3 regions of the Cytobacillus sp. Hm23 genome follow, and region 2 is predicted to be linked to each of the others. Evidence: riboswitches for the same ligand, from Rfam matches in the RefSeq annotation. Region 2 holds a riboswitch; each other region holds the start of a gene.
The links. Region 2 has a riboswitch for S-adenosylmethionine ahead of metK (methionine adenosyltransferase). Riboswitches for the same ligand answer to the same signal wherever they lie in the genome.
Positions count from the first base shown of each region.

Region 1: linked by a shared signal. The riboswitch ahead of ACSVDA_RS02725 (methionine ABC transporter ATP-binding protein) and the one ahead of metK (methionine adenosyltransferase) in region 2 are both predicted to bind S-adenosylmethionine.
Region 3: linked by a shared signal. The riboswitch ahead of mtnK (S-methyl-5-thioribose kinase) and the one ahead of metK (methionine adenosyltransferase) in region 2 are both predicted to bind S-adenosylmethionine.

Region 1 covers NZ_JBPXRQ010000003.1:34,737-37,955, reverse strand. The annotation lists gene ACSVDA_RS02730 (O-acetylhomoserine aminocarboxypropyltransferase/cysteine synthase family protein) at 1-1,070, shown strand, start outside; SAM riboswitch class I at 1,225-1,333, shown strand; gene ACSVDA_RS02725 (methionine ABC transporter ATP-binding protein) at 1,776-2,801, shown strand; gene ACSVDA_RS02720 (methionine ABC transporter permease) at 2,794-3,219, shown strand, end outside.
Region 2 covers NZ_JBPXRQ010000010.1:123,208-126,426, forward strand. The annotation lists gene ACSVDA_RS08560 (hypothetical protein) at 1-104, shown strand, start outside; gene metK (methionine adenosyltransferase) at 297-1,505, opposite strand; SAM riboswitch class I at 1,670-1,816, opposite strand; gene pckA (phosphoenolpyruvate carboxykinase (ATP)) at 2,052-3,219, shown strand, end outside.
Region 3 covers NZ_JBPXRQ010000004.1:115,520-118,738, reverse strand. The annotation lists gene mtnA (S-methyl-5-thioribose-1-phosphate isomerase) at 1-375, opposite strand, end outside; gene mtnK (S-methyl-5-thioribose kinase) at 372-1,571, opposite strand; SAM riboswitch class I at 1,664-1,826, opposite strand; gene ACSVDA_RS04095 (methylthioribulose 1-phosphate dehydratase) at 2,121-2,753, shown strand.

The DNA.
Region 1 (3,219 bases), on a different contig from region 2:
GAATTGGTGGGTTAGCATTATCAAGTGGAATGGCTGCTATAACGACTGCGATTCTTAATCTAGCAGGAGCAAATGATGAAATTGTTGCAGCATCTACTTTATATGGTGGAACGTATAATCTATTAGCTAATACTTTGCCGAAATATGGTATCACAACTCACTTCGTTGACCCTTCCAAACCTAAAAATTTTGCAAAGGCCATTTCTTCTAAAACAAAAGCGATATTTGCTGAAACAATTGGTAATCCAAGCTTACACGTATTAGATATTGAGAAGATTGCTTCAATAGCTCACGAAGCTGGAATTCCGCTAATCATTGATAATACATTTGCTACTCCTTATCTATGTAGACCGATTGACTATGGTGCTGATATTGTCATTCATTCTGCTACAAAGTGGCTTTTAGGAAATGGAACGACTTTAGGGGGAATAATCGTTGATGGAGGCAAATTCAATTGGAATTCTGAGAAGTTCCCAGACTTTATAACCCCTGACCCTAGCTACAATAATCTTATATACGCAGAAGCACTTGGAGAAAGTGCATATATCGTCAAAGCTAGGGTGCAATTATTAAGAGATTTAGGTGCTTCATTAAGTCCATTTAATGCTTATCAATTTAACCTTGGCCTAGAAACATTACATGTACGGATGAAAGAACATATTAATAATGCCAGGAAAGTCGTTGAATATTTAGCGAAACACCCTGCTGTAGAGTGGGTTTTGTATCCTGACCATAAAGATCATCCTGCAAAAGAACTTGCTAAAAAATATTTACCAAAAGGTAGTGGGTCCATCGTTGTGTTCGGCATTAAAGGAGGGAGAGAAGCAGGCGCTAAAGTAATTAATCATGTGAAGCTATGGTCGCATGTAGCAAACGTAGGTGACGCTAAAAGCTTGATTATCCATCCAGCAAGTACAACACATCAACAATTAAGTACCGAGGGCTTAAAATCTTCAGGTGTAACAGAAGATTTGATAAGATTGTCAGTTGGAATTGAGAATATTGACGACCTATTAGAAGACTTAGAGCAAGCAATAGAGACAGCGACAGGACTAACTCAAAATAAATAATTAGGGTGAATTGATATGTGTTTTGGATGTAAATTCCATAAAGATATTCATTGACACATATAAATGAGCGTGATAGAATCACAACTATACTTTTTAAAAGAGATTAATTTTGAAATGTAATTTTAAAAATGAATAAGTAAAACATTGATATATACTCTTATCAAGAGAGGTGGAGGGATGTGCCCTATGAAGCCCGGCAACCATCAACGGTGAAGTTGAAATGGTGCCAATTCACACGAAGCGTATGCTTTGATAGATGAGAGAAAGGAATATAATTAAGCCTTTCTGCTCATATGTGCGGAAAGGCTTTTTAATTTTGTTGTTGAGCTATTCTATTAGGTTGATTACGCATTAAATGTTGCTGTTCGTACAAAAATATAAACATGTACTCATTTGGTATTCGTAATATCTTATCTTTTACACATGCTGTTTTCATAATGATTGTTGTAGTTCGTATGAAGAAGTAAACAAATATACAACTATAGTTCATGCCATCTAATCTTTTGAAAATAAACAACAACTATAGTTGCTAAATTGTTAACGATAGAAATAAATTTTACGAAAAGAGCCTTTGATAAAACAATGATAATGGATAAAACGACTATCTAGCTGCTAGAAGAGCTAAATTTGGCAGATCGTTTAGGTTGCAACATAAAACATACTAATCATATACGGATAATATGATTAAGGAAGTAGGTGAGCCTTTTGATAAAACTATCTGGGGTAAAAAAAATATATCAATCTCAAGAAGGAGAAGTAGTTGCTGTAGATAATGTCAATGTGAATATTGCTAAGGGTGAAATATTTGGCATTATTGGTTACAGTGGTGCAGGGAAAAGTACACTCATTCGTTTGTTAAACCAGCTTGAAGCAGCAACAGAAGGAACGATTACGATCAATAATTATAATATGAACTCTATTAAAGGCGATGAATTACGTAAATCACGACAAGAAATTAGTATGATCTTTCAGCATTTTAATTTGCTTTGGTCAAGAACTGTACGGGAGAATATATCATTTCCATTAGAAATTGCTGGCATTCGTAAAAAAGAACGCTTGAAGAGGGTGGATGAGCTAATCAAGCTCGTAGGGTTGGAGGGAAGAGAAAATGCGTATCCTTCACAACTAAGTGGTGGCCAAAAGCAGCGTGTTGGAATAGCTCGCGCTTTAGCAAATCGCCCGAAGGTATTGTTATGTGATGAAGCAACTTCAGCACTTGATCCACAAACAACAGACTCAATTCTTGAACTGCTTGTGGATATTAATAAAAAGCTAGGTCTCACAATTGTGTTAATCACTCATGAAATGCATGTGATTCGTAAAATCTGTCATCGTGTAGCTGTAATGGAAAATGGCAGCATTGTTGAACAAGGTGAAGTTTTATCGGTGTTTCAGCAACCGAAAGCTTCAATAACTAAGAAGTTTGTTAAGCAAATTACAGAACCAGAAGAAGCGACAGAAACAATTGAGCATATTTTAGAAAGCTACCCTGAAGGCAAAGTTATTAAGCTGTTGTTTGTTGGGGATGATGCTGAACAACCTTTAATAGCAGAATTAATCCGTCAGTTTAAAATTGGCATCAATATTATACAAGGAAAGATCTCGCATACACAGCACGGTGCATACGGCACATTGTTTATTCATATGACAGGAACCGCTGAAGAGATAAACCGCTCGATCACATATATAAAGGAAAAACATGTGGCAGTGGAGGTGATACAGCATGGTTAGTCAATTATTTGTAAATGTTAATTGGGAAAAAATGTGGGAAGCAACATTTGAAACGCTATATATGACTGTAACATCGGTGATTGCAACATTTGTTTTTGGTGTTATATTAGGGCTCTTACTTTTTTTAACATCGAAGGACAACCTATTGGAACATAAGCTGATTAATACAATCATCAGCAGTTTTGTAAACATTTTTCGTTCAATACCATTCATAATTTTAATCATTTTATTAATTCCATTAACAAAATTCATGCTTGGGACAATTAGAGGAGCAAATGCCGCTTTACCTGCTCTTGTAATTGGAGCAGCACCTTTCTATGCAAGAATGGTAGAAATTGCATTGCGAGAGATTGATAAAGGTGTTATTGAGGCGGCACGGTCTATGGGGGCGAAAACAAGAACAATCGTTTTCAAGGTG
Region 2 (3,219 bases):
TAATAGATATTAATGGCTATGAGATATTCGTATACTACTGTCCTTTTGCTGATAGTGTTAAAACGATATTTCCTAATGTGGCAGAAGTTAAGAGTCCATCTTAGTTATTACCTATAAAAAATATTGTCATTCATAGTAAGGGCATATCTCACATACAGAATATGTTGTATGTGGGATATGCCCTAGTTATTTATTAAGGTAATTTTCGTATATTTTGTAGCTATTATCATTAAAATAGAACAGCAATAATGATTCCTTAATATGAAAAGCAACAATCAATGCAAAAACAACCTTTATTAATTACTTCGAGATAATGCTTGTTCTTTTAACACTTCTGCTTTATCAGTACGTTCCCACGTAAGATCAACATCAGTGCGTCCAAAATGACCATATGCTGCTGTTTGCTTATAAATTGGACGTCGTAAGTCAAGCATATTTATAATCCCTGCTGGACGTAAATCAAAATTATTACGAATGAGGTCAACTAACACTTCATCAGCAACCTTACCTGTTTCGAATGTATTAACTGAAATGGATACAGGCTGTGCAACGCCGATTGCATACGCTAACTGAACTTCCAACTTATCAGCTAAGCCAGCTGCCACCAAATTCTTGGCAACATAACGTGCAGCATATGCAGCTGATCGATCAACTTTTGTAGGATCCTTACCAGAGAATGCTCCCCCACCGTGACGGGCATATCCTCCATACGTATCAACAATTATTTTGCGCCCTGTTAATCCAGCGTCTCCTTGTGGGCCACCTATTACAAATCGACCTGTAGGATTTATAAAGTATTTTGTATCAGCATCAATCAATTCTTTAGGAACAACATGGTTTATAACATGCTCCTTAATATTTCGTTGAATTTGTTCTAATGTGATCTCAGGGTGATGTTGAGTAGAAATTACAATCGTATCTATGCGAACAGGTTTATCATTTTCATCATACTCAACAGTTACTTGGGTCTTACCATCAGGTCGTAAGTATGGAAGAATTTCTTCTTTTCTTACCTTTGTTAAGCGTTGTGCTAATTTATGAGCTAATGAGATTGGTAACGGCATTAATTCTTTTGTTTCATTACAAGCATATCCGAACATTAAGCCCTGGTCACCAGCTCCTATCGCATCTATCTCTTCATCTGTCATTGACCCTTCACGAGCTTCAAGTGCTTGATCAACACCCATTGCAATGTCAGGAGACTGCTCATCAATAGATGTTAATACCGCACAGGTTTCTGAATCAAAACCATATTTTGCACGTGTGTAGCCAATGCTCCGTACAGTTTCACGTACGATCTTAGGAATATCAACATACGTCGATGTAGTAATTTCCCCAGCAACCAAGGCCATCCCTGTTGTCACGGTCGTTTCGCATGCAACACGAGCGTTAGGATCATTTGTTAAGATAGCATCAAGAATGGAATCTGATATTTGGTCACAAATTTTATCAGGGTGACCTTCAGTTACAGATTCAGAAGTAAATAAGTGACGTTTTTTTGTCATAGCTTTATCCTCCTTTATGAAGCAACCACTTCATATAGTTATATTTTGAAACGGAACTCATTCCCATATTACTTTCCAAAATTTCAAACTTTTTACTGGAAATAAATAAAACCTCTCCTACAAATCATGAGGAAAGGTTTGACATACTCGATTCACGCCTTTCACTCTTATCGTTCAAGACAAGTGCCTTGCACCAGGTTAGCACCTTATCACATTAAGAACAAAGCAGATTATTTTCTCATAATCTGAAAAATATAGTGATGGTTGCTGGGCTTCATAGGGCCTGTCCCTCCACCAGCTCGGGATAAGAGAGTATCCGTTCAACACAATATATTAACGTAGTAAACAGTTACATGTCAACATAGTTAAGAGCTGAATTGTTCATTAAATTTTCGTTATGTATCTTTTACAAAGAATGGTACGATTATGTTGAATCCAGTATAAAATAATTATAAATAGTATAGACTATTTGAGTTAATGTGTTATACTATTTTTAAGTTATGAATTGTTAACGACATTATTAAAACGTAAAGGAAGGTTTTGATCATGAATTCTGTTAGTGTATCATGCGAATTATCAAGTTTACTAGCTCGTAAAAATACATTACACAATTTATCCGTCCCTACTCTCGTTGAAAGTGTGTTAAATAGAAAAGAAGGCACTTTAACTTCTTCAGGTGCCATACTATCTACAACAGGAAAATATACTGGACGATCACCTAAAGATAAATATATTGTAGATGAACCATCTACAAAAGGTAAAATAGATTGGGGAACAGTAAATCAGCCTATTTCACAGGAATCTTTTGACAATCTATATAATAAAGTACTCGATTATTTAGCTAACAAAGATGAAATTTATGTATTTAATGGGTTCGCAGGTGCTGATAAAAAATATCAACTTCCTATTCAAGTGATTAATGAATATGCATGGCACAATTTATTTGCACATCAGCTATTTATTCGTCCTACTGAGGAGGAATTACAATCGCATATCGCTGACTTCACTGTCATTTCTGCACCAAATTTCAAAGCAGATCCTGCAATTGATGGAACGAGATCGGAAACATTTATTATTATTTCATTTGAAAAACGCACAGTGCTCATAGGTGGAACAGAGTATGCAGGCGAGATGAAAAAATCCATATTTTCTGTTATGAACTATGTTCTCCCTGAAAAAGAGATTTTATCCATGCATTGTTCAGCCAATATTGGTCAAGAAGGAGATGTCGCTTTATTCTTCGGGTTGTCAGGAACGGGTAAAACAACCCTTTCAGCCGATGCGAACAGACGGTTAATAGGGGACGATGAACATGGATGGTCAGCAAATGGAGTGTTTAATATAGAGGGTGGCTGTTACGCCAAGTGTATAAACTTATCCCGAGAGAAAGAACCACAAATTTACGATGCTATTCGATTCGGTTCAGTACTAGAAAATGTCATCGTTGATGATTGCTCAAGAAATCCTGATTATGACAATTCTTCTCTTACAGAAAACACTCGAGCTGCTTACCCTATACAGGCAATCGATAATATCATTTTTCCTAGCATTGCAAGTCATCCTAATACGATCATTTTTTTAACAGCTGATGCCTTCGGTGTTTTACCTCCTATTAGTAAACTATCGAAGGAACAAGCAATGTACCATTTTCTAAGTGGATATACGAGTAAGCTTGCTGGAACAGAACGAGGAATCACTTCTCCACAAGCTACAT
Region 3 (3,219 bases), on a different contig from region 2:
AGTTAATATTGTGATTGCTTCATCAACTGTCGTCGCTTGTTTAATGGAATAAATGAGTCGGTCTAAAGCCCAACTTAGATTAACAGCTGTTGGTCTTGAACTTACTAAATAGTCACGATCTTTCCCAAGCCTAGTTCTGAAATCTACTAGGCTATGTACATGATAGCTTTTAGCAGCTAGCACTAATCCAAAAGCTGCCACGATGCCAATTGCAGGTGCACCTCTAACTTTTAGCGAAGCAATAGCATGATAAACGTCTTCTAGTGTAGTTAAATTTATAAAAACTGTATCAAGTGGGAGCTTTTGTTGGTCTAATATTCTGATGAAATGGTCTTTCCATTCTACCGATAAAGGAAGATTTGAGACTTGCTTCATCTTACAAATCTCCTTTCAGTATGTTGAATAACATCTTGAATTTCTGAAGCATGTGTAAGACTGTGGCGATTTACAATAAGTGTTCTACCGACTTGTAGAGCAGTCGACTTAACTTGAATCTTTCTCTCATGAGGAGTAATGCGATCTAAATCCTCCACATGTGCTAAGCCAATCGTACGGCGGATAATTTCACATCCAGCAAAGCCAATTGCGTCTGCATATGCTTGTGTTAAAATGTGCTCAACGAAACCTTCAACCTCCGCGAAGGACTCAATGCTATGATTTTTCCATAGTTTAACAAAGGTAGTGGTGAAAGTGTCCCATGTACCTTCAATACAATTGTATAAGTAGCTTCTTTCATTATCTTTTCGAGATAAAATTTGTAAAATAAGGTTTGCGAAAAATAAGCCAATATCAAACCCCATAGGTCCACAGAAGGCAAATTCAGTATCAATAATCTTCGTCTCTTCTTCATTAGCAATGATACTTCCAGTGTGCAAATCTCCATGAATAATACCATCACCTTGCGTTAAAAATATTTTTTTTAATTTTGCGACTTCAAGCTTTAAGAAAGAGTCATTCCAAATAGTTTGAATATTTTCTTGTAATTCTTTTTCATAGTTGTTTGTGTCATGATTAAAGAAAGGGTCGGTAAAGATGAGATCCTCTGTTATTCTGCACAGCTCGGGATTGACAAACTGTTTCTGTAGTTGCTTTTTCTTTTCCGGTCCTAAAGCATAATCAGAAGTAAAAAATAATGTTGTTGCTAAAAAAGTACCGATATGGGTTGAGAGAGATGGATATAATTTTTTATTGATGACCCCTTTTCTCACGATGTCTAGATGAGATAAATCTTCCATCACAGTAACTGCCAACTTGTCATCGGTATAGTAAACCTTTGGAATATGCTCAGGACAATAGCTTGCAAAGGTAAGTAGCGCATGGCTTTCAATTGTTGCGCGCTTTAGTGTAAGCGGCCAGCTTTCACCAATAACTTTTGCATAGGGTAATGCCTGCTTTATTATGATTCCTTTGTTGTTACGCTCATCGACTATTCGAAAGACAAGGTTTAAGTTTCCATCTCCAATTTCTTTACATGTTAACAATGATTGCTCTTGAAAAAGTGTTAACCTTTGGGCTAAAGAAATTGCACTTGTTTCCGTTAGCGGTTGATAAGTACTTTGATTTGAACTCATAAATACCTCCAAAAAAGCGTTATTTTGTAAATGTTAACTAGAAAAAGCCTCTTTCTTATTAAACGAAAGAGGCTTGAAGAACGAACTTCTACCCCTTATCTTTCAGAAAGTCTTGCTTTCTGTTGGAATTAGCACCGTGCCTTTGAAGAACTTAGAAGTTCTGGCGTTAGCTTACACGCCCCATCCTCATGATGGTATTACGGTCGGTTGCTGGGCTTCATAGGGCCAAATCCCTCAGCCAACTCTTGATAAGAGACTAACTTATAAAATTTACGTGTGTGATTACGATCCATAAATTTGTTTGTATGAAAAGTATCATAACAATACGTGATTTTCTTTGTCAATAACTTTTTCAAATGTTTAAAATATATATGAAACTTAAGTGTAGTTTTAATAAATTGAATTATATTTAAAATTGAACATTTAATTGTCACTAATTGTTAAAGTATTAAACGATGCTATGAGCAGGATTTTACAATAAATAACACGAATGATATGAATGAGAAAAAGAAGTCATAATTTAAATGATAAATATTTCGAGGTGATAAAATGACCGTTTTTCAAGAAAAATGGGATGAATTAGCTAGCTTAAAGGATGAATTAGGTTCGAGAGATTGGTTTTATGCAACGAGTGGCAATCTCTCAATCAAAGCAAGTGATTCACCGTTAACATTTCTCATTTCGGTAAGTGGAAAGGACAAACGGCAGCGTACAAAGGATGATTTTTTATTAGTAGATGAACAAGGACACCCTACGAGTAGTACCAAATTACATCCTTCGGCAGAAACTCCACTTCATCTCACAGTGTATAAACAATCAAATGCAGTCTGTTGTATACACATCCATACGGTAGATAATAATGTTATATCAGAACTATATGGAGATCAAGGACAAGTGAGTTTTCATGGGCAAGAAATGATCAAAGCATTCGATGAATGGGAAGAAGATGCAGAAATTACAATACCGATTATAAGAAATTATGCATATATCCAGTTGTTAGCAGATTCATTTAGTACTTACGTTACATCTGACAAAGGTGCTGTACTCATAAGAAATCATGGTATTACTGTGTGGGGAAGAAGCGTATTTGAAGCAAAAAAATTACTAGAAGCCTACGAATTTTTGTTTAGTTACCATCTAAAACTACTGCAATTAAAAAGAGATGTAAAAATATTATCATAAGTATATTAAATTTGTTGAAACCTTTCACGTATATGTTCGTATAGATAGTAAAGGCTATTTTCATAAACTTTGTTGTTATAGTTCCTATACTAGAAGAGAAAGATGGTTTTACTCAAATGTAAACCTTTTATAAAGGCTTTGTAAACTTTACTGTTATTGATAACAAATTAGTACCAATAAAAAAGTGTTTTTATATGTTAGGCATCATTGTTCTGAAGAAATGATGTTTAAATTTATTCGTACGAAAAAACAACTATCTTTGCGAAAACATCCGTAGTAAAAGATTTAATGGAAGGTTTTTATCTTACAATTTGCTAGTTTTTTCTTTAAAAGATGTGTTTTATATGTTGTGTTTCTTGTCGTAATTTAGACTATCATATATAATAATTGCATTAGCATATATGCATGTTCAAAATACAGGACAAAAAAGCACAGAAACAGGAACTAATTTCTAGATATTTATATT